2 regions of the Curtobacterium guangdongense genome follow, and region 1 is predicted to be linked to the other one. Evidence: riboswitches for the same ligand, from Rfam matches in the RefSeq annotation. Region 1 holds a riboswitch; the other holds the start of a gene.
What was found. Region 1 has a riboswitch for thiamine pyrophosphate ahead of ACO0E1_RS03645 (ECF transporter S component). Riboswitches for the same ligand answer to the same signal wherever they lie in the genome.
Positions count from the first base shown of each region.

Region 2: it holds a riboswitch for thiamine pyrophosphate, as region 1 does, so the genes downstream of both, thiM (hydroxyethylthiazole kinase) here and ACO0E1_RS03645 (ECF transporter S component) in region 1, are expected to answer to the same signal.

Region 1 is NZ_JBMPIT010000002.1:240,609-254,739, reverse strand. Features, by position in the region: gene glgX (glycogen debranching protein GlgX) at 1-1,786, opposite strand, end outside; gene ACO0E1_RS03650 (hypothetical protein) at 1,901-2,224, shown strand; TPP riboswitch at 2,251-2,360, shown strand; gene ACO0E1_RS03645 (ECF transporter S component) at 2,357-3,034, shown strand; gene ACO0E1_RS03640 (ABC transporter ATP-binding protein) at 3,031-4,821, shown strand; gene ACO0E1_RS03635 (energy-coupling factor transporter transmembrane component T family protein) at 4,818-5,624, shown strand; gene ACO0E1_RS03630 (nucleoside/nucleotide kinase family protein) at 5,617-6,198, shown strand; gene ACO0E1_RS03625 (metallopeptidase family protein) at 6,250-6,594, opposite strand; tRNA gene ACO0E1_RS03620 (tRNA-His) at 6,776-6,851, opposite strand; gene orn (oligoribonuclease) at 6,916-7,554, opposite strand; gene ACO0E1_RS03610 (MFS transporter) at 8,090-9,328, opposite strand; gene ACO0E1_RS03605 (MarR family winged helix-turn-helix transcriptional regulator) at 9,325-9,771, opposite strand; gene ACO0E1_RS03600 (hypothetical protein) at 9,833-10,123, shown strand; gene ACO0E1_RS03595 (thioredoxin) at 10,153-10,416, shown strand; gene ACO0E1_RS03590 (DUF6716 putative glycosyltransferase) at 10,357-11,841, opposite strand; gene ACO0E1_RS03585 (N-acetylneuraminate synthase family protein) at 11,838-12,710, opposite strand; gene ACO0E1_RS03580 (acylneuraminate cytidylyltransferase family protein) at 12,707-13,513, opposite strand; gene ACO0E1_RS03575 (P-loop NTPase family protein) at 13,597-14,131, shown strand, end outside.
Region 2 is NZ_JBMPIT010000008.1:3,808-17,938, reverse strand. Features, by position in the region: gene ACO0E1_RS13840 (FecCD family ABC transporter permease) at 1-462, opposite strand, end outside; gene ACO0E1_RS13835 (S1C family serine protease) at 682-2,181, shown strand; gene ACO0E1_RS13830 (hypothetical protein) at 2,178-3,374, opposite strand; gene ACO0E1_RS13825 (putative acetyltransferase) at 3,438-3,686, opposite strand; gene ACO0E1_RS13820 (RNA-binding S4 domain-containing protein) at 3,741-4,103, shown strand; gene ACO0E1_RS13815 (DnaJ domain-containing protein) at 4,125-5,066, opposite strand; gene ACO0E1_RS13810 (winged helix DNA-binding domain-containing protein) at 5,135-6,217, opposite strand; gene ACO0E1_RS13805 (phosphotransferase) at 6,214-6,960, opposite strand; gene ACO0E1_RS13800 (GntR family transcriptional regulator) at 7,164-7,805, shown strand; gene ACO0E1_RS13795 (MFS transporter) at 7,802-9,055, shown strand; gene ACO0E1_RS13790 (NUDIX domain-containing protein) at 9,076-9,969, opposite strand; TPP riboswitch at 10,028-10,123, shown strand; gene thiM (hydroxyethylthiazole kinase) at 10,113-10,964, shown strand; gene thiE (thiamine phosphate synthase) at 10,961-11,614, shown strand; gene thiD (bifunctional hydroxymethylpyrimidine kinase/phosphomethylpyrimidine kinase) at 11,611-13,065, shown strand; gene ACO0E1_RS13770 (metallophosphoesterase family protein) at 13,062-13,568, opposite strand; gene ACO0E1_RS13765 (MarR family winged helix-turn-helix transcriptional regulator) at 13,565-14,065, opposite strand.

The DNA.
Region 1 (14,131 bases):
ACACGACGTCGGGCAGGGGCTCACCCTCGCCGCGACGCACGGGGCGGCCGTTGAAGTACCGCGTCCGTCGGAACGTGGGGTGGTCGTGCCGGAGCTTCGTGACGTCGGCGGTGAACTGGATGAGTTCGTCGTCGGCCGTCTCCCAGTCGATCCAGCTCAACTCGGAGTCCTGCGCGTACACGTTGTTGTTGCCGGACTGCGAGCGGCCGAGTTCGTCGCCGTGCGCGATCATCGGCACGCCCTGGCTGAGGAGCAGCGTCGCGAGGAAGTTGCGTCGACGCTGCAGCCGCAGGGCGTTCACGGCCTCGTCGTCCGTCGGGCCCTCGACGCCGGAGTTCCAGGAGCGGTTGTGGCTCTCGCCGTCGTTGTTGTCCTCCCCGTTCGCGTCGTTGTGCTTCTCGTTGTAGGCGACGAGGTCGTAGAGCGTGAAGCCGTCGTGCGCGGTGATGAAGTTGATGCTGGCCTTCGGCGTGCGACCGTCGTGTTCGTAGAGGTCCGCGGAACCCGAGATGCGCGACGCGAACTCGCCGAGGGTGGACGACTCACCGCGCCAGAAGTCCCGCACGGTGTCGCGGTACTTGCCGTTCCACTCCGACCACTGCGGCGGGAAGTTGCCCACCTGGTAGCCCCCGGGGCCGACGTCCCACGGCTCGGCGATGAGCTTGACCTGCGACACGATCGGGTCTTGCTGGACGAGTTCGAAGAAGGCCGACAGCCGGTCGACCTCGTAGAACTCACGGGCCAGTGCGGAGGCGAGGTCGAAGCGGAAGCCGTCGACGTGCATCTCGGTGACCCAGTAGCGGAGCGAGTCCATGATGAGTTGCAGCGAGTGCGGGTGCCCGACGTTGAGCGAGTTCCCGGTGCCCGTGTAGTCCATGTAGTAGCGCTTGTCGTCGTCCATCAAGCGGTAGTACGCGGCGTTGTCGATCCCGCGGAACGACAGCGTCGGGCCGAGGTGGTTCCCCTCGGCGGTGTGGTTGTAGACGACGTCGAGGACGACCTCGATGCCGGCACGGTGCAGCTCGCGCACCATGGTCTTGAACTCCTGCACCTGCTGGCCCTCGTCGCCGGAGGACGAGTAGTGCGAGTGCGGGGCGAAGAACCCGATGGTGTTGTAGCCCCAGTAGTTCGACAGCCCCTTGTCCTGCAGCGTCGAGTCGTTGACGAACTGGTGCACGGGCATGAGCTCGAGCGTCGTGATGCCGAGGCGCTTGAGGTGCTCGATGACCGCCGGGTGCGAGACACCGGCGTACGTGCCCCGCTGCTCTTCCGGGACGTCCGGGTGGGTCTCGGTGAGGCCCTTCACGTGCGCTTCGTAGATGACCGTCTCGCCGTACGGCGTCCGGGGCGCGCGGTCGCCCTGCCAGTCGAAGAACGGGTTGATCACCACGCCCTTGACCATGTGCGCGGCGGAGTCCTCGTCGTTCGTCGAGTCCGGGTCGCCGAACGTGTACGAGAACAACGACTGGTCCCAGTCGATGTCCCCGCTCGTCGCCTTGGCGTACGGGTCGAGCAGCAGCTTCGCCGGGTTGCACCGCGCGCCGTTCTCGGGGTCGTACGGTCCGTGCACCCGGAAGCCGTACAGCTGCCCGGGGCCGACGTTGGGCAGGTACGCGTGCCAGACGTAGGCGTCCACCTCGACGAGGGGGACGCAGGTCTCGGTGCCGTCCTCGTCGAACAGACAGAGCTCCACGCGCTCGGCGACCTCGCTGAAGAGGGCGAAGTTCGTGCCGCTCCCGTCGTAGGTCGCGCCGAGCGGGTAGGGGTTGCCGGGCCAGGTGTGCAAGGGTCCTCCAGTGGTGGGTCTCGCCAAACGTATCCACGCCTCCCTGTGCTGTCCGCTGCAGGAGCACTCCTGTGGACGAACGGCGCCCGTCCACAGCGGAGTAGCCTCGCCGACATGGCCAACATCGTCACGCAGATCGCAGACAAGGTGCGCCCGATCGGCGTCTCCACGAACTACGGAGACCCGGTGGAGGTCGGTGACCAGACCCTCATCCCGGTGTCGCTCGGGTGGTTCGGGTTCGGGGGCGGCGGGGACGGCGAAGACAACGGCGGCGGAGGCGGTGGCGGCGCGGCCGTGCCGATCGGCGCGTACGTCCGTCGACCGGGCAAGGACCTGGAGTTCGAGCCGAACCTCATCGCGCTCGTCGCCGTGAGCATCCCGCTGGTGTGGGTGACGGGCACCGTGCTCCGCAAGCTGATCCGCGTCCTCAAGAAGTAACGCGCGTCGCGCAGCGGTACACTGCTGGGACACACACGGGAGTCCGGGATCGCCGGGCTGAGAGGGAGCGAGTGGCGCTCCGACCGTCGAACCTGATCCGGGTCATGCCGGCGCAGGGAGGAGTACCAGCTGATGCCTTCGCGCACGCCGTCCACCGTCCGTACCGCTGCCACCGCGGCGGCTCCGTCGACAACGACGACCCCGAGGCGCTCGCTGCGCTGGCGGGTCGTGGACATCGTCGTCGCCAGCGTCCTCGCGGTGGCGGTCGGTGTCGTCTTCAAGCTCTGGGAGTTCGGCTACGAGCCGCTCTCCGCCGCGGTGGCGCTCCTGCTGCCCGGCACGCAGGCGCTCTTCGGTGGCGTGTGGCTCCTCGCCGGACCGATCGTCGCGATCATCGTGCGGAAGCCCGGTGCCGCGCTCTTCGCCGAGATCGTCGCCGCCAGCGTCGAGGCGCTCTTCGGCACGCAATGGGGGTGGAGCACGCTCGAAGCAGGACTCGCGCAGGGCCTCGGCGCGGAGCTCGTGCTCGCGCTGTTCCTGTACCGCGTCTACCGGCTGCCGGTGGTCGTCCTCGCCGGCGCCGCTGCCGGACTGGCGATGGGGATCAACGACACGATCCTCTGGTACCCGGGCCTCGACGCCGCGTTCAAGGCCGTCTACATCGTGTGCGGGACGATCTCCGGTGCGGTCATCGCGGGCGCCGGGTCATGGCTGATCGTCCGCGCGCTCGCCCGCACCGGAGTGCTGTCGTCCTTCGCCGCCGGCCGTGAGCACACGAAGCGGCGCTCTCGCCCGTCCACGGCGGCGTGACGGTGCCGGGCGCGCAGGCGGCCCGGATCGAGTTCCGAGACTGGGGCTGGCGGTACGCCGAGCGGGACGACTGGGCGGTCCGCGAGGTCGACCTCGTCGTCCAGCCCGGCGAACGGGTCGCGGTCGTCGGTGCCTCCGGCGCGGGCAAGTCGACGCTCCTGCGTGCCGTCGCCGCCGTGCTGCCCGACGAGCCGGACCCGGACGACGACTCCGCGGCGGCCGCGGAGGGCAGCGTGCTCGTCGACGGCGTGGCACCGGGGTCCGTCCGCGGACGCGTCGGGCTCGTCATGCAGGACCCGGAGGCGCACACCGTGATGTCCCGCATCGGGGACGACGTCGCGTTCGGGTGCGAGAACACCGGCGTCCCCCGAGGCGAGACCTGGGAGCGGGTCCGGTCGGCGCTCGACGTCGTCGGGCTCGACCTGCCGCTCGACCGGTCGACGACGATGCTCTCGGGTGGGCAGCGGCAGCGGTTGGCGCTCGCCGGGGTGCTCGCGATGCGTCCGGGAGCACTGGTGCTCGACGAACCCTGCGCGAACCTCGACCCGTCCGGAGTCCGACAGGTGCACGACGCCGTCCGGGCACTGCTCGACGAGACCGGCGCGACGATGCTCGTCGTGGAGCACCGGATCGGCACGTGGCTCGACCTGGTCGACCGGCTCGTGCTGCTCGAGCCGGGCGGCGGCGTGATCGCCGACGGCACGCCCGCCGACGTCCTCCGCACCCACGGCGATGCCTTGACCGCTGCCGGCGTGTGGGTCCCCGGTGCCGAACCCGCGCGCGGCTCCGCCCGAGCGCCCCATCCCGCGCCCGCACGAGCGGGCGAAATACCCGGGCCCGTCTCGGGGAGCACTCCGGTATTCCGCCCGCTCGACGAGGCGGGGACGAGCGCGCCCCCACGAGCGGGCGAAATACCCGGGTCGAGTGGGGAACCCACCCTGGCATTTCGCCCGCTCGACGAGAACGGGCGCGCGGCCGGGCGCGCGGCCGGGCGTGAGCCGGGGCTCGCGACGCGGCGCGCGACGGAGCGGGCGACGGAGCAGGACCTCCTCGTGGCGGAGGGGCTCGGCACCGCCCGGGGCAAGCGGCAGCGCGTGGGGAGCGGCATCGACCTCGACGTCCGCGCCGGCCGGGTCATCGCGATCACGGGCCCGAACGGCATCGGCAAGTCGACGCTCGGGCTGACCCTCGCGGGACTCCTCCGTCCCGCAGCGGGCATGCTCCGTGCCACCGGGACGCTCGCCCGCGACGCCGGCCCTGCGCCGCACTCCTGGTCGAGCCGCGAGCTCGCGGCCCGGATCGGCACGGTCTTCCAGGACCCGGAGCACCAGTTCGTCGCCCGCACGGTCCGCGAGGAGATCGCCGCCGGCCCGCATGCCCTCGGCATCCCGGACACCGCGGAGCGTGTGGGTGAGCTGCTCGATGCCTTCGGCCTGGCGCACCTCGCGGACGCCAACCCGTTCACGCTCTCCGGCGGTGAACAGCGGCGTCTCGCGATCGCCACGGTCGTTGCCACCCGGCCTCCGGTCGTCGTGCTCGACGAACCGACGTCGGGGCAGGACCGTGCGACGTGGCAGGCCGTGATCGACCGGCTCGGAGCGCTGGCGGACGCCGGGACCGCGGTGGTCGCAGTGACGCACGACCGGGACCTGGTGCGCGCACTCGACGCCGACGAGGTGGTCCTCACCGCGACGGGCGCGACACGCGCAGCCGAGACGCGCGCAACCGCAGCCGAGACACGCGCACACGCGCCCGCGACCAACGCGCCCACGGAGGTCACGACGTGACCACCTCGTCGACGCAACGCGCACAGCCGTGGCGGTCCGAGCCTCCCGTCCGGCCGCAACGCGGCATCCGCGCGGTCCAACCGGTGGCAGCGCTCCTCGGGGTCATCGGTCTCGGGATCTGTCTCGTGCTGAGCCTCGACGTCGTGTCGGCGGCGGTCGCCCTCGGTCTGGAGCTCGCCCTCCTTCCCCTCCTCCGGATCCCGGTCCGGACCCTGCTGCTCCGGACCTCGCCCGTTTTGATCGCCGTGCCCCTGACGGGCGTGAGCATCGCGTTGTACGGGAGGGCCTCCGGACGGGAGTGGTTCGACCTCGGCTTCGCCCACGTCACCGACGGGTCGCTCGTGCTCGCCGTGGCGACGATGCTGCGCGTGCTCGCGGTCGGGGTGCCGAGCATCGTGTTGTTCATCGGGATGGACCCCACGGACCTGGCCGACGGGCTCGCGCAGATCCTGCGGCTGCCCGCGAGGTTCGTGCTCGGGGCACTCGCAGCCATCCGGATGATGACCCTGCTCGGCGACGACTGGCGGCAGCTCGCGATGGCCAGGCGTGCCCGCGGGCTCGCTGACACCGGACGGATCCGGCGCGGTGCGTCGATGGCGTTCGCGCTGCTCGTGCTCGCGCTCCGTCGGGCGACGACGCTCGCGGTGGCGATGGAGTCGCGCGGGTTCGGCGCGCCCGGGAGGCGCACGTGGGCCCGCCCGGCCCGCTTCGGCGCACGGGAGTGGGCGATGGTGGCCGTGCTGGTCGGGATCGGGCTCGTCTCGATCGCGGCGTCGGTGGCCGTGGGGACGTGGCGTGTCTGAGGGGGTGCGTGGTGCTTCGGTCTCGGGTGCTTCCGTCGGCCTGGAGGCTCGGCTCGTCTCCGTCGCGTCCCTCGCCGACCGCGCACGGTCGGCTCCGCAGCCGTCCGGCCGCCGGTCCGTCGTCCTGGTCGACGGGCGCTCCGGGACCGGGAAGACCACGCTGGGGAACGCACTCGGGGAGTCGCTCGGGTGGCGGGTGGTCCACCTCGACGACGTCTACCCGGGGTGGGACGGGCTCCGTGCCGCGTCGACAGCCGTCGTGACGGAGGTCCTCGGCGAGGTGTCCGGCTACCGGCGGTGGGATTGGGGCCGCTCTGCACCGGCCGACTGGGTGTCGCTCGACCCTGCGGCGCCGCTCGTGATCGAGGGCTGTGGTTCGTTGTCCCGCGGCTCGGCACCGCTCGCGACGCTGCGGGTCTGGATGGACGCGGACGACGAGGTCCGGAAGCGGCGTGCTCTCGACCGGGACGGGGACGTGTTCGCGGCGGAGTGGGAGCGCTGGGCGCGGCAGGAGGATGCGTTCATCGCGTCGGAGGACCCCGTCGCACTGGCGGACGTCGTCCTGCGGTCCTGAGGGCCTGTCGCCGGTGGCTCGCGGCTGGTGGCCCGCGGACTGGTGGCGTCGCTACGCCCAGCCGAGTTCGTGGAGGCGCTCGTCGTCGATGCCGTACCAGTGGCCGATCTCGTGGACGAGCGTGGTGTGGACCTCGTCCCGGAGTTCCTCGATCGTGTCGCACTCGGCGAGGTGCTGCTTCCGGAACACCACGATGCGGTCGGGGAGCTCTCCGAAGCCGTACTGCCCGCGTTCGGTCTGTGCGACGCCGTCGTAGATGCCGAAGAGCTCGGAGCCGTCCTCGGGTTCGTCCTCCACGACGAACACGACGTTGTCGAGGCCGTCGACCATCTCGTCGGGCAGCAGGTCGAGTTCGTCGGTCACGAGCGCCTCGAAGGCCTCGGCGGACATCTCCATCACGCGTCCGATCGTGGCACACCCACCTGATCGCACCGCCGCCCGTCTTCGGTGCGGCACCCGCGTCTCGCGTTCGCGTCGCCGGAGGCGCGCTCGCCGCCGGAGGCGGCCAGACAAACACAGAAGGAGAACCCCGTTGCGACAGCAACAGGGTTCTCCTTCGACTGATCTTCATCAGCACTGGGGTGAGTAACGGGGCTCGAACCCGCGACCTCCTGGACCACAACCAAGCGCTCTACCAGCTGAGCTATACCCACCATGTGCACCGGTCAGGCCGGGCAACCACTCAATAGTAGTACATGCGAGCGGCCCCGCGGGACACTACTCGGCGGGCTGTGGAGCGAGCCGGGGCTCCCAAGCGGCGACGACCTCCGCCGCGACCGCATGGACGTCGTCCGTGCTCGGACCGGGCTCGGCGACGAAGCCCGCGCGACGGTAGTACTCGAGCTCGCGGATCGACTCGAGGATGTCCGCGAGGGCCCGGTGCCCGCCATGCTTCTCCGGCGCGTTGAAGTACACGCGCGGGAACCAGCGGCGGCAGAGTTCCTTGATGCTCGACACGTCGACGCTCCGGTAGTGCAGGTGTCCGTCGACGCGGGGCATGTACTTCGACAGGAACGAGCGGTCCGTGCCGATGGTGTTGCCGGCCAGGGGAGCGGTCCCCTCGGCGGGCACGTGGGCGAGGATGTACTCGAGCACCTGGTACTCGGCGTCCGCCAGGGAGACGCCGTTCGAAATCTCATCGATGAGGCCCGACGTGGTGTGCATGTTCGTCACGAACTCGTTCATGTTGTCGAGCGCGGACTGGTCCGGCTTGATCACGATGTCGAATCCGGGGTGCACGGGGTTCAGGTCGAAGTCGGTGATGACCACGGCCACCTCGACGAGTTCGTCGACCTCGAGATCGAGGCCCGTCATCTCGCAGTCGATCCAGACGAGGCGGTCATTCGCGGTTGCCATGCCCTCGATCCTATTCCCGGCACCACGGTGCCCTGGACGGGACGGTCTGGAGGCCGCTGCCGGTCCGCCGGGCGCCCGCCGCGCCTCCAGGCGGTCGCGTCCACTGCCCCCACCCACTCGCCACCCCGCCCCGCCAGCGCCCCGGAACGCCGAGCGGGCGGAATACCCGGGTGGCCGCGGTGGCGGACCGCGGTATTCCGCCCGCTCGACGGAGCGCGTGGACTGCGCTTGGCCGGCGCGTGCGCGAGCGGGTGAAATACCCGGGTGGCCGCGGTGGCGGACCGAGGTATTCCGCCCGCTCGGCGGAGCGCGCGCTGGGGAGCGGGCCCGATCACGCGAGCGGGCGAGATGCCCGGGTGTCGCCGAAGGCGGACCGCGGTATTTCGCCCGTTCGACGGAACGCGCGCTGGGGAGCGGGCCCGATCACGCGAGCGGGCGGAATACCCGGGTGGCCGCCGAGGCGGACCCGGGTACTTCGCCCGCTCGATCGCGCGCCGACCCCCGGCCCGGCTGGGACCCGCGCCCCGGCCCTGCCCTATGCCATCTCGCCCGCGGCGATGGCCTCGGCCTCGACGGGCTCCGGCTCGGCACCGTCGTCGACCCGCCGCAGCACCCGAGCGGTCACGAGGGTGACCACGAACGCGACGGCCACGGACGACCCCGCGAAGACGTACGCGGCGGACGGCGAGTACCCGTCGGCGAGCAGCGTCGCGACGGGCGGGGCGATCGCACCACCGATGAAGCGCACCGCGGAGTACGCACTCGAGGCGACCGACCGGGGGAGGTCAGTGGCCTCCATCACGCACTCGGTGAGCACGGTGTTCAGCACGCCCAGCACGAGTCCGCCGATGACCACGCAGATGATGAGCCCGACCTGCGAACGCACGACGATCGCAGCCGCGAACAGGTCGAGTGCGAGCAGCGGCAACGCGATGCGCAGCACCGTCGTCCGACGGAGACGAGCGGTGAGCATCGGGGCGACCCACACCGAGGTGATCGCCAGGCCGACACCCCAGCCGAAGAACGTGAACCCGATGCCGAGCGCCCCGAACCCGAGCGGGAACGGCGTGTAGGCGAGCAGGACGAAGAAGCCGATGTTGTAGAACAGCGCGGTCGCGGCGAGTGCTGCCAGCGCCGGACGACCCAGGGCGCGGAAGGGTGCGGAGAGCTTCGTCGGGACGGGCTTCTCGAGCCCGGAGGACTTCAGCATGACGGCCACGGCGACGAACGCGATCGCCATCAGCGTGGTGACGCCGAAGAACGGGCCGCGCCAGCTCACGGAGCCGAGGAGGCCACCGACGAGCGGGCCGATCGCGATGCCGAGGCCGAGCGCGGCCTCGTACAGGATGATCGCGGACGCCGTGCCACCCGATGCCGCCCCGACGATGGTCGCGAGCGCGGTCGAGATGAACAGCGCGTTGCCGAGCCCCCATCCCGCACGGAAGTCGATGATCGTCCACACGTTGTTCGACACGGCTGCGAGCACCGAGAACACCACGATGAGGGCGAGCCCGATCATCAGGGTGCGCTTGGCGCCGATCCGGCTGGAGACCCAGCTGGTGAAGAACATCGCGACGCCGGTCACCGCGAGGTAGCTCGTGAAGAGCAGCTCGGTCTGCGCGGCGGTCGCCTTGAGCGACGATGCGATGGCGGGCAGGATCGGGTCCACCAGGCCGATGCCCATGAAGGCAACGACACAGGCGAAGGCGATCGCCCAGACCGCCTTGGACTGTTTGAGGATGCTGCCGGACGATGCCGGTGCGTGCGCGTTCACGCGGTGATCTCCGTTCTGGTCCCCGTGGCGAGGGCCGATGCGATGAGGGCCGATGCCTCGTGCAGGATGTCCCACTGGTCGTCGTCGAGATCGGCGAACATCGGCCCGACCGTGCGGGTGAGCGTCGTGCGCCAGTCGGCGAGACGGACGCGACCCTCGGACGTGATCTCGATGAGCTGCCCGCGGGAGTCGTCGGGGTCGACGGTCCGCGAGATCAGGCCGTCAGCGAGCATGCCGGCGACGAGTCGGGTCATCGTGGGTTGGGAGACGCGGGACTGCTTCGCGAGTTCGCCGAGCCGGAGCGGCTGGTCGGACTCGAGGATGCCCAGCGTGCGCCAGACGGCCGACGACGTGGTGCTGCCGGCGGCCTGGGCGGCGACGCGGATCAGGCGGTTGACCGAGACGAGGAGGGTCTCGATCGTCTGCTCGCGCGTTGTTTCCATAGCTGAACTATATAGCGTTGCTATGTATCTTGCAACAGGGCGTCCCTGGTAGAAGTGATGAATGAGCGACATCACCATCGACGAAGGCAGCGAGTACACCGCGATCTTCCACCAGGGCCCCTTCGACGGGACCACGGACACCCGCACCGCGACGAGCGGTTCGGTGGACGACGAAGTGACGGTCTACGCGGACGTCGAGGGCCTCCAGACGGCCTTCACCTACCGGGCGACCGGCTCCCGCCACGTCCTCGACCAGATCTCCGTCGACTACACCTACGAGCCGGGCGAGTCCGACCCCGTGGACGACCTCGCCGACCGCGGCGACCGCAGCGGCGAGTTCGACCGGGAGTAGTCCGAGCCGCTTCGACGTTGCAGGATCACATGCAGCTCGACCTCTGGACCTCCGCCTTCTGCGCACCGTGCGCCGCCGCCCGCCGGGTGGCCGCCGACGCGGCACGGCTGGTCCCCGGGCTGACGGTGACCGAACGCGACGTCGCGGCACACCCCGACGACGCTGAAGACCTCGGCATCCGTTCGACCCCGACGATCATCGTGCGGGGCGAGGACGGAGCCGAGGTCTTCCGTTCACCCGGGGTCCCCTCCCGGGACCAGCTGCTGGTCGCGGTCGCGAAGGCGGTCGCCTGACACCCGGACTGGAGGCTCGGCTCGGCTCGCCGACGCCGCCGGGCTCTCGGACGGGGTCACCTCGGACATCCGTGGTGCGGTGGGTCCGTCGGCCTGCGTCCGCTGGGAGCGCGGTGCCCCGACGATCGTCGGCGCCGGCGGTCGGACCACACGCAGCACGCGACGCACGGCACGTTTCGCGCTCCTGACCGGCGCGCCGACGACGAGCGCTGCCGTACCGATCGCCGACCGGTCCGCGCTGCCGAGGGCGTTCTTCCGGTCCCAGGCACGGCGGAGTGCCCCACCACGACTGCGTCGGGCGCTCGGCCGGTCCGCCAGGGTGCCGGCGTCCCGTCGTAGCATCAACGCCTCGGCCCGTGTCACCCAGTCGTCGTCCGTCGCCGGGTGGAAGTAGTTGTCCGTCATCCACGCCGGTCGGACCCTGCCGAACCGGCCGTCGACGAGGTCGCCCGCGTCACCCTCGAGGCCGCTGCCGACGAACACCTCGTTGATCAACGGGCGGGAGACACCGAAGTCCGTCAGGGTCAGCGCCGGGATGCCCCGCGCGGCCGCCTCGAGCACGGCGGTGGAGCTGATCGTGACGAGCGCCACGGCGCGGTCGAGGTGCGCGGCCATCGGACCGGTCTCGACCACGAGGTTCGTCGGGGCGTCCGTCGGCAGCAGATCCGCGTACGGGAAGGCCTCGCGGTGTGTCTGCTGTTCGCCGGCGACCGCACGGGTCTTCAGCACCACACGCCACTCCGGGTGCCGGCGGGCGGTCTCCGCGAGCCACGCGACGACCTGCGCCCGATCGTCACGTGTGGCCGGGACGCTCGGCTGTGCGGCGAACACGACGGAGTCCGGTGCCACGGTCCGACGCGCCACGACGCCGGGGCGGGCGAAGGGCAGCGTGGCCAGGGCGAAGTGCGGCTCGACACCGTTCTCCGTCGCGAGGGCGTCGTACTCGCGGACCTCGCGGTGGCTGTGCAGCACGAACAGGTCGGCGCGGGCTCGGGAGAACACGCCCTTCCACTTCGCGGGGAAGGAGATACCAGGGAGCCCTGTCAGCAGGACGGGCCGACGGGGGACCGTGCGGTGGACCAGGTCGACGAGGAGTTCCGCGACCGGGCCGATCACCGAGACCAGGACCGCGTCGGGCTCGGTCAGTCGGACGTGGTCGACGACGGCGTCGACCTCGAGCGGTGCCGGGGGAGCCGATGCCAGGTGGGCCAACCGACCGTCCAGACCGCGGAACGCCGAACGGAGCTGTGCCGGGCTCGCGGTCCGCGGGGTGTCCACCACGAGGAGCTCGAGCGACCAGTTCTCGGGGGCCGCGGCGAGCAGGTGACTGCCCCACTTCGCGAACGAGTCGGTGTCCACGATCCCGACCACGTGCCTCCCGGCCGTGTCCCCGGACCCGCGCACGACGCTCGACGCTGGGGTCACGCGTCCACGCGGCGGAGCTTCGCGAGCGGGGCGAGCTCGCCGGGCATGACCCGCTTGACGCCGTCGCCGAGGGCGGTCTCGATGATCCTGACGTCGCGCGCGAGGGTCTGCAGGCCGTGCGGCTCGAGCGACGCGGCGTGGTCGGAGCCCCACATCGTGCGGTCGAGCGTGATGTGGCGCTCGAGGGCGGTGGCGCCCAGGGCGACCGCCGCGATCGAGATCTGCAGGCCGGGCTCGTGTCCCGAGTACCCGATGGGAACGCCGATGTAGCGCTGTGCGAGGGTGTCGATCATGCGGAGGTTCGCCTCCTCCGCGGGCAGCGGGTACGTCGAGGTCGCGTGCATGAGGACGAGCCGTTCGGTGCCGAGCGCCTCGACCGCGCGGTCGATCTGCTCCAGCGTGGACATCCCGGTCGACAGGATCACGGGCTTGCCGGTCGCTGCCACCGCGTGCAGCAGGCCGAGGTCGGTGACCGACGCGGAGGCGATCTTGTACGCGACGACGCCCAGGTCCTCGAGGAAGTCCACGCTCGGCTCGTCCCACGGCGACGCGAACCAGTCGAGGCCGCGCATCGTCGCGTGGTCGCCGATCTCGATGTACTGGTCGCGGTCGAACTCGACGCGGTAGCGGTACTCGAGGTAGGTCATCTCGCCCCACGGCGTGCTGCGCGGGGTGTGCTTCATGTGCTCGGGCGTGGAGATCTCCGGCGTCCGCTTCTGGAACTTCACGGCCTGCAGCCCCGCGTCGGCGGCGACGTCGACGAGCCGCTTCGCGACGTCCACGTCGCCGTTGTGGTTCAGGCCGATCTCGCCGATCAGGTACGCGGGGTGGCCGGCGCCGATGGTGGACGTGCCGATGCTGACGGTCATGGTGCTCCGTTCGTGGTGGTGGCTTCGCGTTCTTCGCGTGCGGTGCTTGCGGTGCTCGCGTTTCGTGCGGTGCGGTCGAGCCGGGGTGCGAGGGCGTCGGCGAGCGCGAGGTCCGTCTCGTCGTCGATGTCGATCGCGCCGGCCGGGTCGACCGGCACGATCTCGACGCGCCCGAAGAACCGGTGCCGGTGCTGCCGGAACCCTTCGACGCGCATCGCGTAGAGGGCGCCGGTCTCGCGGTACTCGGGTGCTCGGTCCTGGCGTCGGGGGCGCGTCGCCGCGTCGTGGTTCACCGCGACCGCACGTCCGTCGGGGTCGGTGCGCCACAGGAACGCGTGCGACGGCGTCGCGGCGAACACCGAGTCCGCGTGGTGGTCGAGGATTCGTTCCACTGCGGCGTCGAGGTCGGCCGGGTCGATGAACGGTGACGTCGCCTGGACGAAGAGCAGGACCTCGGGGGTGTCGCCGGCGGCCTGGAGCTCGTCGAGTGCGTGCAGCAGCGCGGACTCGGAGCTGGCGCCGTCGTCGGCGAGGTCGGCGGGGCGTCGGACGATGCGTGCACCGGCCGCCACCGCCTCGGCAGCGATCGCGTCTCCGTCGGTGGAGACCACCACGGCGTCAACGCGGCGGGCGCGCGACGCAGTCTCGACGGCGCGACGGATGAGCGAGCGGCCGGCGACTGGGCGGAGGTTCTTCCCCGGGATGCCCTTCGAGCCCGCGCGCGCAGGGATGACCGCGACGACGCGCATGCTGCTGGCGCGCTCGGTGCTGGCGGGCGTGCCGCCTGCGCGCTCGGTGCTCATGTCGGCACGCTACGGAGACGGTGTTGCCGGGAGGCGAACGGCGGGGGAGCGTCCGGGGAACGGCGGATTGCTAGGGTCGACGGGTGCTCGGAGCCGATGACGTCCTCGACCCGCCGCCACGTCGTGTCCTCGTCGCCGGTGTGACCGGCGTCGGCAAGACGACCACGGCCGGTCGGATCAGCCGCCGGCTCGGACTTCCGCACACCGAGATCGACGCCCTGTTCCACGGACCCGGCTGGGTGCCGCGTCCGAGCTTCGAGGCGGACGTCGAGGCGTTCACCGCCGAACCCGCCTGGGTCACCGAATGGCAGTACCACCAGGTGCGACCGCTCCTCGTCGAGCGCGCCGACACCTTGGTCTGGCTCGACCTGCCCGTCCTCGTCGCGCTCTTGCGGCTCGTGCGTCGGACCGTCCGTCGACGAGCCCGTCGGATCGAGCTCTGGAACGGCAACGTCGAGCCGCCGCTGTGGACCGTCCTGGTGAACCGGGACCACATCATCCGGTGGGGGCTCCGGACGCGCAGGAAGATGCAGGCCCAGGTCCCACCGCTCGAGGACACAGCATCCCACCTGCGCATCGTCCGACTCCGATCGCAGGCCGAGGTCGACGCGTGGGTCC
Region 2 (14,131 bases), on a different contig from region 1:
GACCACGGCCCCGGACAGCGCGAGGCCGACCGGCGTCAGCCCCCGCCTGGCGACCGCGGCGATGCCGTAGACGAGCAGTGCGGCGAGCGCGGCACCGGCGAAGGCGAACGGCAGGTACGCGGCCGTCCCGCTGATGCCGAAGACCGCGATGCCCGTCACGACGGCCAGGGCCGCGCCGGAGTTGATGCCGAGGATGCTCGGGTCGGCGAGCGGGTTGCGGGTGACCCCCTGCATCACGGCGCCGGCGACCCCGAGGGCGGCACCCGCGAGCAACCCGACGAGCGTGCGCGGGACGCGGTTGCCGAGCACGATGAGCCCGATCTCGTCGTTCCGGCCCGGGTGCAGCACGGTGTCGAGCACCGTCCCGAGCGGGATCGGCCGCGACCCGAACGCGACGCTCATGGCGACCGCCACGGCGAGCACCACGACGGCGAGGACCGTCGCGCCGACGAGTCGGGGCACGGAACGGGGCGCCGGCGGCGCTGGTGACGGGGAACGCATGAGGAGTAAGGCAACCCTAACGTCTCGCGGGTGGCGACGACCCCCGCGCTCCTCTTCGGCGATCCCCGAGCGAGTCGTGAGCGCGCGCAGGGCTCGCTCATAGCTTCGTCATGGGAAACGGGCTTGTACTCGTATCCATCGACGCCCGACCGGGTCGTCGAGAGCGACCGGAGAGCACCGATGAACGAGACCCCGAACCCCGACGCCGAACCGGGCACGACCCCGATCGACGCACAGGACGCCGCTTCCCGCTCCACGTGGGAGGCCCCGCACGCAGACGCGTCCACGCTCCGCCCCGCCTACGCGTTCGACGGCTCCGGTCCGTACCTCTACGCCCCGGACGGCTCCGGTCCCTACGCCTACACGCACGACGGGCGCGGCCCGTACCTCATCGGCAGCCCCGCCCTCGCCGGCGTCCACCAGGGCTGGGCCCACGCGGCGCAGCACGGGCAGCAGTACCCGTCACAGCAGTATCCGTCGCAGGAGGGGTGGAGCGGTGCGTTCGGCACCCGCCCCGGCACGAAGAAGCGCAAGCTCGGGCTGGTGATCGGCTCCGGCATCGCCGCCCTGGCGATCGTCGGGGCCGCCGGCGGAACGGCGCTCGGGCTCTCGTCGGTCGGCACCGAGACCACGTCGAGCCAGTCCCAGGGCACGACGACCACGCCGGACACCGGCAGCGGGAGCGGCACGAACGGCTTCACGGTGCCCGGTGACGGCAGCGGGAGCGGGAGCGGCTCGTCCGGCACGAGCACCGAGTCCGCTGCGACGGCGGCCACGGCCGCCCAGAAGAAGGGCGTCGTCACGATCAACACGATCCTGAACTACGACCAGTCGTCGCAGGCCGCCGGCACCGGGATGGTCCTGACCTCGGACGGCACGATCCTCACGAACAACCACGTCATCCAGGGTGCGACGAGCATCACGGTCACCGACGAGACCACGGGCAAGGAGTACAAGGCCGACGTGGTCGGTGCCGACGCCACGAACGACGTGGCGGTCCTCAAGCTGGAGAACGCGTCCGGCCTCTCGACCGTCACGCTCGACGACGACGGCGAACCGAGCACCGGTGACGCCGTGACCGACGTCGGCAACGCCGAGGGCACGGGCAACCTCGTCGCCGCGGAGGGCACCGTCACCGCGACCGACCAGGACATCCAGGTGCAGAGCGAGTCCGGCACCGGCACCGAGTCCCTCACCGGCCTCATCGAGATCGCCGCGGACATCGTCTCCGGTGACTCCGGCGGCCCGGTGCTCGACAGCGAGGGCGAGGTCGTCGGCATGGCGACCGCAGCGTCCTCGGGCTCGGCGGACGTCACGGGCTACGCGATCCCGATCACCACGGCGAAGGCGATCGCGGACAAGATCCTCGCCGGCGACGCATCCGGGACGATCACGATCGGGCTGCCCGCGTTCCTGGGCGTCCAGGTGAGCGGGACGTCCACCACCACGGGCGGGGTCGCGGTCGCCGGGACCGTCGAGGGGTCCGGCGCAGCGGCAGCGGGCCTCGCGGCGGGTGACACGATCAGGTCGATCGACGGCACCGCGATCACGAGCTCGGACCAGCTGACGCAGGTCATCCAGTCGAAGTCCGTCGGGGACAAGGTCGCCGTCGGCTACACGAACAGCGCCGGCACGGCGAGCACAGTCACGGTGACGCTCACCGCGGGCCCCGCCGCCTAGGCCCCGTCAGTACGAGCTGGCAGGAAGGCTCGCACCAAGGACCGGTACACGTTGGCCGGCGACTCCGCCCTGAACGCGGAGGCGCCGGCCTCCGTGCGTCCGACGCGGGCGAAGCCCTGGCCCTCCGCGTGCACGATCGTGATGGGTCGGGGCTTCCCCGGCCGACGCAGGTACGACACCGTCCACGGCGCCGCCCAGAACCGGGCGAGCCTCGGGTCGGCCTCGGCGATCGCCGCCGGCAGGTCGGGAGCGTCGTCGCCACCCGCCAGCCGCCTGCCGAGCAGGTCGGCCCGGAGCGACCCCGTGCGGAACGGGAAGGTCCAAGTCGGACCGACACCGAGCCTCCCGGCCGCGATCGCGACCACGCGCTCCGGCGCGAGCCGGGTGATCACCGATTCCGCGTCGTCCGTCCCGTCCACGACGGTGCCGGACCAGGCCTGGAGGCGCGACACGCGCCCATCGGGCAGGTGCTGTTCCAGCATGGTCGGCTGCACGTCGCCGGCCCACGGTTCGATGAGGGCCTGGGTCGTCGGCGGGACCGTCCCGAAGCGTCCGACCAGGCCCGCGTCGACGAGCCCGCGTCCACCGGGGGTGCGCAGGAGCGTGGGGCTCCAGCGCTTCCCGGCCATGCTCTGCAACGTGGTGAGGGCGTCGGAGGCGAGGTGCGGTCCGTCGAGCTCCGGTGTGGGCTGCGCGTCCGGCAGCGCCTCGAGGTCGCGGGGCGACGACGCGGAGACGGGGCCGACGGCGCGGACGGAGTCGAGGACGGCGAACACGACGTCGTCGGTCTCGTCGAGCCGCGCGAGCGGACGTTCGACGGTCACGTCGACGCGGTGGCGTCCGGTGACGAACAGCAGGTGGGCGCCGACGATCGCGGTCGGTTCGTGGTCGTCGTCGCCGTCCTCGCCGGGGCGGACGTACTCGACCAGGCGTGCGGGTGCGCCGACCGTCCCCCAGACGTCGCAGCCGACGAGGAGCAGGCCGTCGACGGACCCCGGGAGTCGTTCGATGAGGGAGGCGTTCTCGTCCCCGATGCCGCGGTCGCTCGGGCGGGACCGGACGGTGAGGACGACGTCGTCGCCGCGCAGTCTGAGGTCGGCGTGGGACGCGTCCTCGCGTCGCCAGGAGTCTGGGCGGCGGAGCGTCACACGGGCGGTGCGGTCCTCGGTGCCGAGTGGGACGGGGACTGCCATGGCCAGAGGCTACGACGGCACGGGTGCCTGCCCGGCGACGGCTCGCCGCGACCGCGCGGTTCGTCAGCGAGGACGACGCGGCGGCGGCGGGACGCGCTTCGCGGCGACGACGTCGGCGAGGGCGACCTCGACCCGGCCGCGGCGGGTGTCGATCGTGACCGAGTCCGGCGTGCGTGCGACGAGGTCCCCGAGTGCGTCGGTCGCGCCGTCGCCGTGGTGCGCCCGGACGACGACGCGTGTCCCCAGCTCGACGTCGGCGAGCACCCCGAGCGCGAGGGCCCGTGCGATCCGCCCCTGTTCGTCCGCGCCCACGCCCCCGACCCTACGGGCTGCCGGGGCCGGGCACCGGACGCCTAGGGTGGGGGGATGGACAAGGCCCGGGTGGACAGCTGGATCTGGGCGGTCCGGATCACCAAGACCCGGTCCGCTGCGACGACCGCGTGCAAGGCCGGGCACGTGCGGGTCAACGGCGAGCGGGCGAAGCCGTCGCAGCCGGTCGGCCCCGGGGACGAGGTCCGTGTCCGTCAGGCCGGGTTCGACCGCATCGTCGTCGTGAAGAGCATCATCCTGAAGCGCGTCGGAGCCACCGAGGCGGCGAAGCACCTCGAGGACAAGACCCCACCGCGCCTGCCGAAGGAAGAGGCCGGCTTCGTCCCGATGCGCGACCGCGGCGCCGGACGTCCGAGCAAGCGCGAGCGCCGGGACCTCGAGAAGCTCCGCGGGCGCTGAACGCCCGGACGGTCCAGCGCTTCAGACGAACCGGACGGTCTGCTGCAGGCGGTCCCGGATCTCGAACACGTCGACGGCGCCCTCCGGTGACCACACGCCGTTGAGGACCTGCCCGAGCGCACTGCGCCGGACCACGTAAGCGGTCGGCTTCTTCGGGGAACCGACGAGTTGTACGTCGTGGTCGACGGCGGAGTCCGGCACGACGAGCAGTCGGCCGGTGAACCGCACGCGGGTCTGCTTCTGCACGGCGCGGGCCGCGCGGACGAGCTCCTTCACGGGGCGCTCCCCCGGCTCGAGCGTCTCGCCGACGATCTCGCCGTGGTCGACCCGCACCGGCCCGCCCCAGTCGATGGACTCGAGCGCCCACAACCCGCTCGGCATGAGCACGACGTGGTCGAGCTTTCCCTCTGCGCCCGCATCGAGGTCGTGCCAGACCGTCACGCCGATGCCCATGTCCGCGACGATCGAGGCGGTTGCCTCCTCGGCGAGCGCCTCACCGAGGAGGCGTCGGATGTGCCGAGGAGCCGATCGGATGAGCGACGGGGCGTAGGGGTCCTCGATGGGGTCACCGAGGCCGACCCATTCGCGCTCGGCAGCGAGGAAAACCTCACGCGATCGACCGCCGGGGTGTCCGTGGGAGCGGGCGCGGGGGCGGGAGTCGCGGCGCGCCGTGGGCGGCGCGTACTCGTCGCGACCGGAACCGGGCCTCCACGACGAACTGCCGGACGGAGCCGACGGGGCGGACGTGGGGCGCGACCCCGTGTCGTAGGCGCGTCGCGCCGCCGGTGTGCCGATGCGCTCCCATGCGACCTGCACCCGGCGGAAGCGGATGGCGTCCCCACCGAGGTCGGGGTGGGTCTCACGGGCCGCTCGGCGGTAGGCGCGGCGGAGTTCCTCGTCGTCGGCGGTCGCGGCGACGCCGAGGACTTCGTAGGGGGTGGCGTCGGCCGGGCTGTCGGTCATGGCCTTGGAACATTACCCGAGGGAGCGTCGGGAGCAGCCGCACGGATGCTGGGCAGTCGCTGGAACGATCAGCCCAGGTCGAGGGCGAGCGGGAGGCCGACGAACCGGGCGTACGCCGTCGCTGCCGTCTCGACGGCGCGGCTCGCTGCCGGGGTGAGCGGCGTGAACGGTGTCACGGTGACGCGGACGTCGCGCGTGCGTTCGGTGCGCTTCCAGGTGCCGACGACCTGCCCGCGGTGCACGACCATCGGCAGGAAGATGCCGTTTCCGCCGGGCACGATGCGGTCGGCGTGCACGGCGTCGAGGTGCCCGGTGCGGTCCGCGTACCCGAGCAGGTACTCGTCGAAGCCGGGCAGGAGCTGCCCGGTCGCGGTGCCGCCGGATGCCGGCCGGTCCGCGAGCGCGAGGAGTCCTCCGCCGAGGTCCTCGATCGTGTCGCCCGCTGCCGCGACGCCGCGTCGGACGTCCCCGAGGGGCAGCTTCGTCCAGCTCGCGGCGTCGACCTCGGTCGCCGGTCCCCTGCCGCGGAGGAAGCCGAGGATCGTGCGGCGCAGGGCGTCGTCGCGGTCCGGGACGGGCGACGCCGCGGGTGCCCACTCGTCGAGGAGCACGAGGTCCTGCCCGACGCGGCTCATCGGGCCCCACGCGACGAGCCCCTCCTGCGCCAACCGGAACAGCAGGTGGTAGCCGCGCCCACCGGCCGGGTCGATGCCGGCGTCCCGGTAGCGGGCGAGCACGCCGTCGCGGTCCAGGGAACGACCGCCCTCGAGCGCCGCGATGGTGAGCGCCCGGGCACGGTCCACGGTGTCCTCGTCGAGTCCGAGCTCGGCGGCACGCCTGGCGGTCTGGCGGATGGTCCTGGCCCCGGTCAGGGAGAGGAGCATCCGGAGATCGTCGGCACGCAGCACGTGGAGGGTCCCGCGCATCGGCCACGACCGGACGAACTCGCCCCGGTCGAAGGCGGCGTGCACGTCCGCCCGGGTCACGCCGACGGCCCTGGCCCCGATCGCCCACAGCGACTGGCCGAGGTCCTGCCCCTGCAGTGCCGTCATGTGGGTGACGACGTCGAGCGCCGTTCCGCCCCGGACCCCGATGCGCTGCGCGGCGAGACGCATCGTGCGGAGGGCCGCCGGTGTCGGCGCCTGGGTCACGCCACTGCTCGGGTGATGTCGTCGGCGTGCTGCTCGATGTACGCCGCGTCGGCGCGGTACAGGTCGGCGTGTCCGTGCTCGAGGTCGCTGACGAACTTCGGGTTCCCGGCTGCCGCCTCGGTCTCGAGCAGCGTGAGGAGTGCGGTGATCGAGGCGAGCATCGTCGGCGCGAGCACCGACCGGGACGCCTCGTCGAGCCCGTAGGCGCGGCAGAACTCCGCGGCCCGCGAGAGTCGGGCGTCGAGCGTCGGGGCGGTCGCACCCTCGACGGCTCCGGTGGTGAACGGCGCGAACCGGTACACCGCGCTCGCGACGTCCCAGACCCGCGGGCCGGGGTGGGCCGTGTCGAAGTCGATGATGCCGACCGCGGCGATGCCGTCGTAGACGCAGTTGTACGGGGCGAAGTCACCGTGCACGACGGTCTCGACCGGGGTGGACGGGCGCTGCGACCACACGTCGGCGTCCTGGTCGAGCGGGAACGTCGCCGCGGCGTCGTGGTAGTGCCGGAGCATCCGTGCGCTCGTGACGAGTGCGGCTTCGCTTGCGACGTCCTCCGTCCACGGGTACTCCCCCGCGACCCCCGGGACGAACGACACGGTCTCGAGCGTGTTGTCGAGCTCGATCGGCTCCGGCGCGGCCACGAAGCCCTGTTCGTGGAGGTGCGCGAGCAGCCGGTGGACGGTGGGAGTCCACGGCCCCGCGGGACGGTGGACCCGGTCGTCGGCCTTGGTGATGCGCTCCATGAGTGCCCGCTCCTGTCGTGGTCGTCGTCGTTGACGTGCCATGGCCGGCGCGATAGCCTCCGTTGACGGGCACCGGCGTGGAGGCAAGCGTATCCGCCCGGGCGCTGCGATGTCGCGATCCATCCGCATGCATGCGCGAGTGCGGTGAACGGCCAGGCGCTCGGAAGCATGCAGCGTTGCATGCAAGGCGTAGGATCGTGCCCGTGAACAGCACGGCGACGACCCAGGCGGCATCCGAGCGCGCCTACGACCACGTCAAGCGGGCGATCATCCGCGGAGACCTCGCCGGCGGGACCGCCATCAGCGAGAACGCCATCTGCCAGGACCTCGGCGTCTCCCGGACGCCGGTGCACGAGGCGTTCCTCCGCCTCGCGGCCGAGGAGCTCATCGCGCTGGAGTCCCGCAAGGGCGCCGTCGTCCGACCGATGTCCCCGAACGAGGCGGCGGACGTGCTCGAGATGCGCGAGGCGATCGAGTCGACCGCCGCGACCCGCGTCGTCACCGACGGCCGCGTGGCGGACCTGGCCCCGAGCCTCCAGGCCATGCTCGCCGAGCAGGAGGCGGCCGTCCGCGACGGCGACGTCGACCGGTTCATCGAGGTGGACGCGGAGTTCCACGGTGCCGTGATCGGCGCGTCGCGGAACGCGATCGCCGTCCTGTTCGCCCGGACGCTGCGGGATCGGCAGCAACGGCTCCGACACCAGCTGATGCGGGTGCAACCGTCCCAGCTGCAGGCATCGCTCGACGACCACCGTGCACTCGCCCGAGCGCTCGACGACGGCGACGCCGCACGCTACGCCGAGGTGCTCAGCGCGCACGTCGCGTCGCACCGGGGCGCACTGTGAGCGCCACCGGGTCGATCCCGACGACCGGTTCGCTGGCGGTCCCCAGGGCCGGGTCCAGCGCCCGGGTGATGCCGTGGGTCGCCGCCTGGGGTGCCGTGTTCGTGTGCTCGTGGGGCGGCAACCAGTTCAGTCCGCTGCTGCTGATGTACGAACAGCGCGCGCACTACTCGTCCGTGCTCGTGAACGTGTTCCTCGGCGTGTACGTGCTCGGACTCGCGCCGGCGCTCCTCGTCGCCGGGTCCCTGTCCGACCGGCACGGCCGACGCCCGCTCATGCTCGCGGGCATGGGCTCCGCCGTCGTCGGCAGCGGCCTGCTCGCGCTCGGCCCGTTCGGCCCCGGCTTCCTGATGGCGGGGCGCCTGTTCGCGGGGGTCACCGTCGGCATCGCGATGGCCGTCGGCAACAGCTGGGTGAAGGAGCTCTCGCAGGGCCGCTTCGACCCGACGGCGGACGGCGGATCCGGAGCCCGTCGCGCGTCGCTCGCGTTCACCCTCGGATCCGCGTCCGGTGCACTCGTCGCCGGGCTCATCGCGCAGTGGGGCCCGATCCCCGAGGTCCTGCCCTTCCTCGTCCACATCGCCGTCGCGCTGCCCTTCGCCGTGATCGTCTGGCGGATGCCGGAGACCCAGCGTTCCGGTGGGCTCGCCGGCCCGTGGTGGCGGCAGCTCCGCGTCCCGAGCGCCGGGCACCGTCGGTTCACCCGGGTGGTGCTCGTCGGGGCGCCGTGGATCTTCGGGTCCGCCGCGATCGGGTACGGGTACCTGCCGACCCGGCTCGAGGGGGCGACCGGCACCTGGGGACTCGTCTTCGCCACGGCGGCGACGGTCGTGGCCCTCGGGGTGTCGAGCGCGGTCCAGCCGCTCGCGAAGCACGTGCACTCGATGACGTCGGCGCGGGGCATCGCGACCGCGGTGCTCCTGATGACCATCGGGATCGCGATCGTCACCGTCGCGATCGAGCTGCAGTCGGTGTGGATCGGCATCGCGGCGAACGTGGTGATCGGCGTCGGGATCGGCATCGCGCTCGTGTCGTCCTTGCTCGAGGTGCAGCGGATCGCGGGCGCTCGGGACCTCGCCGGGCTGACCGGGGTGTTCTACGCGGCCGCGTACGCGGGGTTCCTCGCGCCGGCGGTCATCGCCGCGGTGGCGAACGTCGTGGCGCTGCCGCTCGTGCTCTGGGTGATCGTGGCGCTCGGCGTCGTGTCGTGGATCGCGGTGCTGGTCTCGTCCCGCCGCCACATCCCGGCGTAGTCGCGGCGGCCGCGCCGCGGCTACAGCTGGTCGCGGAGCCAGGACGGGCCGCGGGTCGACGCGCCGATCGCCTCGACGCGGGCGCGGAGCTCCCGGTCGGCCGTCACGACGACCACTGGCGCGTGCCCGGCGGCGACCGCAGCCGAGGCAGCGGCGACGATCGCGTCGTCCCCGGAACCGTCGGCATGGACCACCCCAACCCCGTCGGACAGCGCAGGAGCGGCCCCACGGGCGTCCCCCTCGAGCACGACGGTCCACCGCGGCCACCACCGCGTGAACCCGAGGTCGAGCAGCGGCGCGGGGACACCCACCGCGGCGAGCGCCGTCACCCCGTCGATCAAGCGAGCGGCAGCCCCGGCCCGGTTCTTCCACCAGCCGTCCGGCACGCTGCCGACGACGTTCGCGGCATCGACCACGACGTGCGGGGTGAGCTCGATCGCGGCCCGGAGCGCCGGCCACGACGCGCCGAAGCCCGGGTGCAGCGGTAGGTCGTCGACCTCGTCGACGGGAACCCAGGACAGCGCGAGGCTCTCCCGGTCCGCGATGACCGGCTCGAACGGACGAGAGGCCCGCCCCACCACGGTCGTGTACGTCCAGAACCCGAGGTCGAGCACCGAGGTGTGGCGCAGGTCGACTCCGCCCTGCGGCACACCGGCTTCCTCGGCGGACTCGCGGAGCGCTCCGGTGACCGCGTCCTCGTGCTCGTGCCGGGCGCCGCCGGGGATCCCCCACGTGCCGCCGTGGTGGCTCCACTCGACGCGGTGCTGGAGCAGGACGCGGCCGTGGCCGTCGTCGACGAGCAGGCCGGCGGCGCCGAACACACCCCACGCCTTGGTGCCGTCGGGTCCGTACGCCCAGGCGTCGCCGGGGTCGCGGGGACCTGGCGGCGGACCTGGGGGCAGCGCGTCTGGCACGCCCCAAGCCTGTCACACGGCACCCGTCATGTGACCGCGGAGGTCGTGTACCGTTTCGTCCGAAGACACGGGGTGCCGCATCCGGCGGCTGAGATCACACCCGTCGAACCTGCTCGAGTTCGTACTCGCGAAGGGATCGTCCGATGAACACTCCTGCGCCCGCTCCTGCCTGGGCCGACCGTTCCGCCGAACTGCTCGAGGCCGTCAGGTCCAGGGCGCCGCTCGTGCAGTGCATCACGAACTCGGTGGTGCAGAACGTCACCGCGAACGTGCTGCTCGCACTCGGTGCCTCGGCCGCGATGGTCGACGTGCCGACGGAGGCGGGCCCGTTCGCCCGGGTCGCCGACGCACTGCTCGTCAACACCGGCACGCCGCACGCCGAGCCCCGGGACGCGTCCGTCGAGGCCGCCCGCGCCGCGGCCGAGCACGGCACCCCGTGGGTCCTCGACCCGGTGGCGGTCGGGTCGCTCCCGGTGCGCACCGCCCTGGCCCGCGAGCTGCTGGGCCTCGGTCCGACGGTGCTCCGCGGCAACGCGTCCGAGGTCCTCGCCCTGCTCGGCGACTCCGCCGGTGGGCGCGGGGTCGACAGCACGGCCGGCACCGACGACGCGCGTGCGTCCGCCGTCGACGCTGCCGGGAGGCTCGTGGGCACCGTGGCCGTGTCGGGTCCCGTCGACCTGGTGGCCGGCACCGGTGCCCCCGGCGGGTCCGGCACGGTGGTCCGGATCGCGAACGGGACGGAGCTCCTCACCCGGATCACCGGCGGCGGGTGTGCACTCGGCGCGGTGATCGCGGCGTTCACGTCCATCGCCCCGGACGACCCGCTCGCCGCGGCCGTCGCCGGTACCGCGGTGCACACCATCGCCGCGGAGCTCGCCGCGCGGGACGCCGGTGGTCCCGGGACGTTCCAGCCGCTGTTCCTCGATCGGCTGGCATCGCTGACACCCGCCGACGTCGTCGCCACGGCACGCATCACCGAGGAGGTCGCCGCATGACCGACATCGGTGTCTACCTGGTCACCGACGGCGCGCTCTGCGACCGGCACGGACACGGGGTGCTCGGCGTCGTCCGGGCTGCCGTGCACGCCGGGGTCGGGATCGTGCAGGTGCGGGACAAGCACGCGAGCGCCAGGGACTTCCTCGCGCTGACGGCCGCCGTCGCCGACGCGGTGGGTGACCGTGCCGCCGTGGTCGTCGACGACCGGCTCGACGTCGCCCTCGCGGCTCGGCACGCCGGGCACCGGGTCGCCGGTGTGCACCTCGGACAGTCGGACGTCCCCGTGACGGCAGCGCGGGCACTGCTCGGGCCGGACGCGCACGTCGGGCTGACCGCGAACACCCCGGCGCACCTCGACGTGGTGGCACGGCTCCCCCACGAGACGGTGGACCTGCTGGGCGTCGGTGTCGTGCACCCGACCGCGACGAAGGCGGACCACCCGCCGGCGCTCGGCCACGACGGGTTCGCGCGCCTCGCCGCCGCGACGGACGTGCCGTGCGTGGCGATCGGCGGCGTCGACCTCGACGACGTGGCGCCCCTGCGCGCTGCGGGTGCCGCGGGTGTCGCGGTCGTCTCCGGGATCTGTGCGGCACCGGACCCCGGCGCGGCGGCCTCGGCGTACGTGGCGGCGTGGGGCGGCTCGCGGTGAGCCGGCCGCCCCGGGTGCTGAGCATCGCCGGGACCGACCCGACCGGTGGTGCCGGACTGCAGGCCGACCTCAAGGCGATCGCCGCGCACGACGGCTACGGCATGGCGGTCGTGACCGCCGTCGTCGCGCAGAACACCCGCGGGGTCCGGTCCGTGCACGTGCCCGACGTCCGTGTCCTCCGCGACCAGCTCGACGCCGTGTCGGACGACGTCGTCGTGGACGCGGTGAAGATCGGCATGCTCGGCACGACCGCGGTCATGGGCGAGGTCACCGACTGGCTCCGGGCGAACCGGCCGCCGGTCGTGGTCCTCGACCCCGTGATGGTCGCGACGAGCGGCGACCGGCTGCTCGATGCGGACGCGGAACGGGCGATGACCGGGTTGTTCGCCCAGGCCGACCTCGTGACGCCGAACCGCTCCGAACTGTCGGTGCTCGCCGGACTGGCGGGCGTCGACGACACGGACCCGATCGCGGCGGCACGGGGTGTGGCCGCCACGTGGGACGTGCTCGTGCTGGCGAAGGGCGGGCACGCCGGCGGCGACCGGTCGGACGACGTCCTCGTCGCGCCGGACGGCACCGTCCGGGTGTTCTCCGCGGCGCGGGTGGACACGACCAACACCCACGGCACCGGGTGCTCCCTGTCGAGCGCGATCGCGACGCTCGTCGCTCGCCACGGCGACTGGGAGGTCGCCGTCGGTGCGGCGAAGGACTGGCTGACGGCGGCGCTCGCCGGCGCGGACGCACTCGAGGTCGGGAGCGGCAACGGGCCGATCGACCACGGTGCGCTCGTCCGTGCCGCGCTGCCGACACCCCGCTTCACCGATGCCTGGTGGGACGACGTCCGCGAGGTGCTCGACGCGACGATCGCGGCACCGTTCATCCGGCGGATGGCCGACGGCACGCTGGAGCCCGACGTGTTCGCGGGCTACCTCGCGCAGGACGTGCACTACCTCCGCGCGTACGAGCAGCACCTCGCGGCGATCGGGCACCGCACGACCGGCGACGACGCTGCGTTCTGGGAGGCCGCCGCTGCCGGCTGCGGCGAGGAGGCGGCGACCCTGCACCACCGCCGACTCGCCGGCACGCACGCCGACGACCCCGTGCACCCGACGTGCGCCGGCTACCTCGCGCACCTGGCGGCGGCCGCGACACATCCCGACGTGGCCGTGCTCGCCGCCGCCGTCCTGCCCTGCTTCCGCGTGTACGCGTGGGTCGGCGCACAGCTCGGCACCGCACCGGTCGGACACCCGTTCGCGGACTGGATCGCGGCATACGGCGACCCGGGCTTCGCGGCGGCGAGCGCCCGTGCGACGGATCTCGTCGAGGAACTCGCGCGCGCGGCCCCGCCGTCGGTCAGGGGCGCCATGGCCCGAGCGTTCCGCGAGTCGACCCGGTGGGAGCTGGCGTTCTTCCTGATGCCCGACGAGCTCGGCGAGCCCGGCCTGCTCTAGGACTTCGGCGCCAGCCGGACGAGCTCGACGTCGAGCGACCCGCCCGAGGCGGTGCAGCGCATCCAGGTGTGATCCGGCTGGCGTCGACGGTCCGTCGGCGAGCCGGGGTTCAGCAGCCGGAGACCCCCCGGCGCCATGGTGTCCCACGGGATGTGCGAGTGCCCGAACACGAGGACGTCGACGTCCGGGTACGCCTCGGCCGCACGACGCTCGCGGCCGGTCGCCGCGCCGGTCTCGTGGACGACGGCGAACCGGAGCCCCTCGACGTCGACGTGCGCGACGAGCGGCAGTCGGTCGTCGAACTCGGGGCCGTCGTTGTTCCCGCGAACCCCGACGAACTGCGCGGCACGGGCCTCGACGGCGTCGAGCGTCGCCAGGTCCACCCAGTCCCCCGCGTGCACCACGAGGTCGGCGGCGTCGATGTCGTCCCACAGCCCGGCCGGCAGGTCCTTCGCCCGCTTCGGCAGGTGCGTGTCCGAGAGCAGGACGATCGAGGTCGTCATGCCCGCGGCAGGTCGGGGTCCACGTCCGGGTCCGTCGCCCGGGCCGGCATCGGCAGACCGGCCTCGTCCGAGGCACCCAGCCGCTCGAGCAGCCCGGCGAGCAGGGCGATGTCGTCGTCGGACCAGCTCGCGATCCGCTCGTCGAGGGCATCGCGGTGCAGCTTCACGGAGCGCGCCAGTGCCGCGCGTCCCTCGTCGGTCGCCTCGAGCGGCTTCGCGTTCCCCGTGCCGCCGTCGGTCGTCCGGATCAGTCCGGCGGCGAGCAGCCCGGCGAGCTGCCGGGAGATCGTCGACCGGTTCAACCGGAGGTACCGCGCGATGTCGATGGCCATGCAGCCGGGGTGGAGCACGACGAAGTCGACGAGCGACTGGTCGACGACGCTCAGCACGGCGTCGTCCCCTCGGGCCCTGATGCTCGCCCGCCGGGTGATCCGGGAGAGCTCGGTGTAGGCGCGTCCGATGTCAGCGTCCCGGACGTCGGACCTCGGGTGGTCCATCCTGACTCCAACCTGTCGTTCTGTGCCCGTCACGATACCGGTGGGGTACAACTCCGGGCCCGGGTG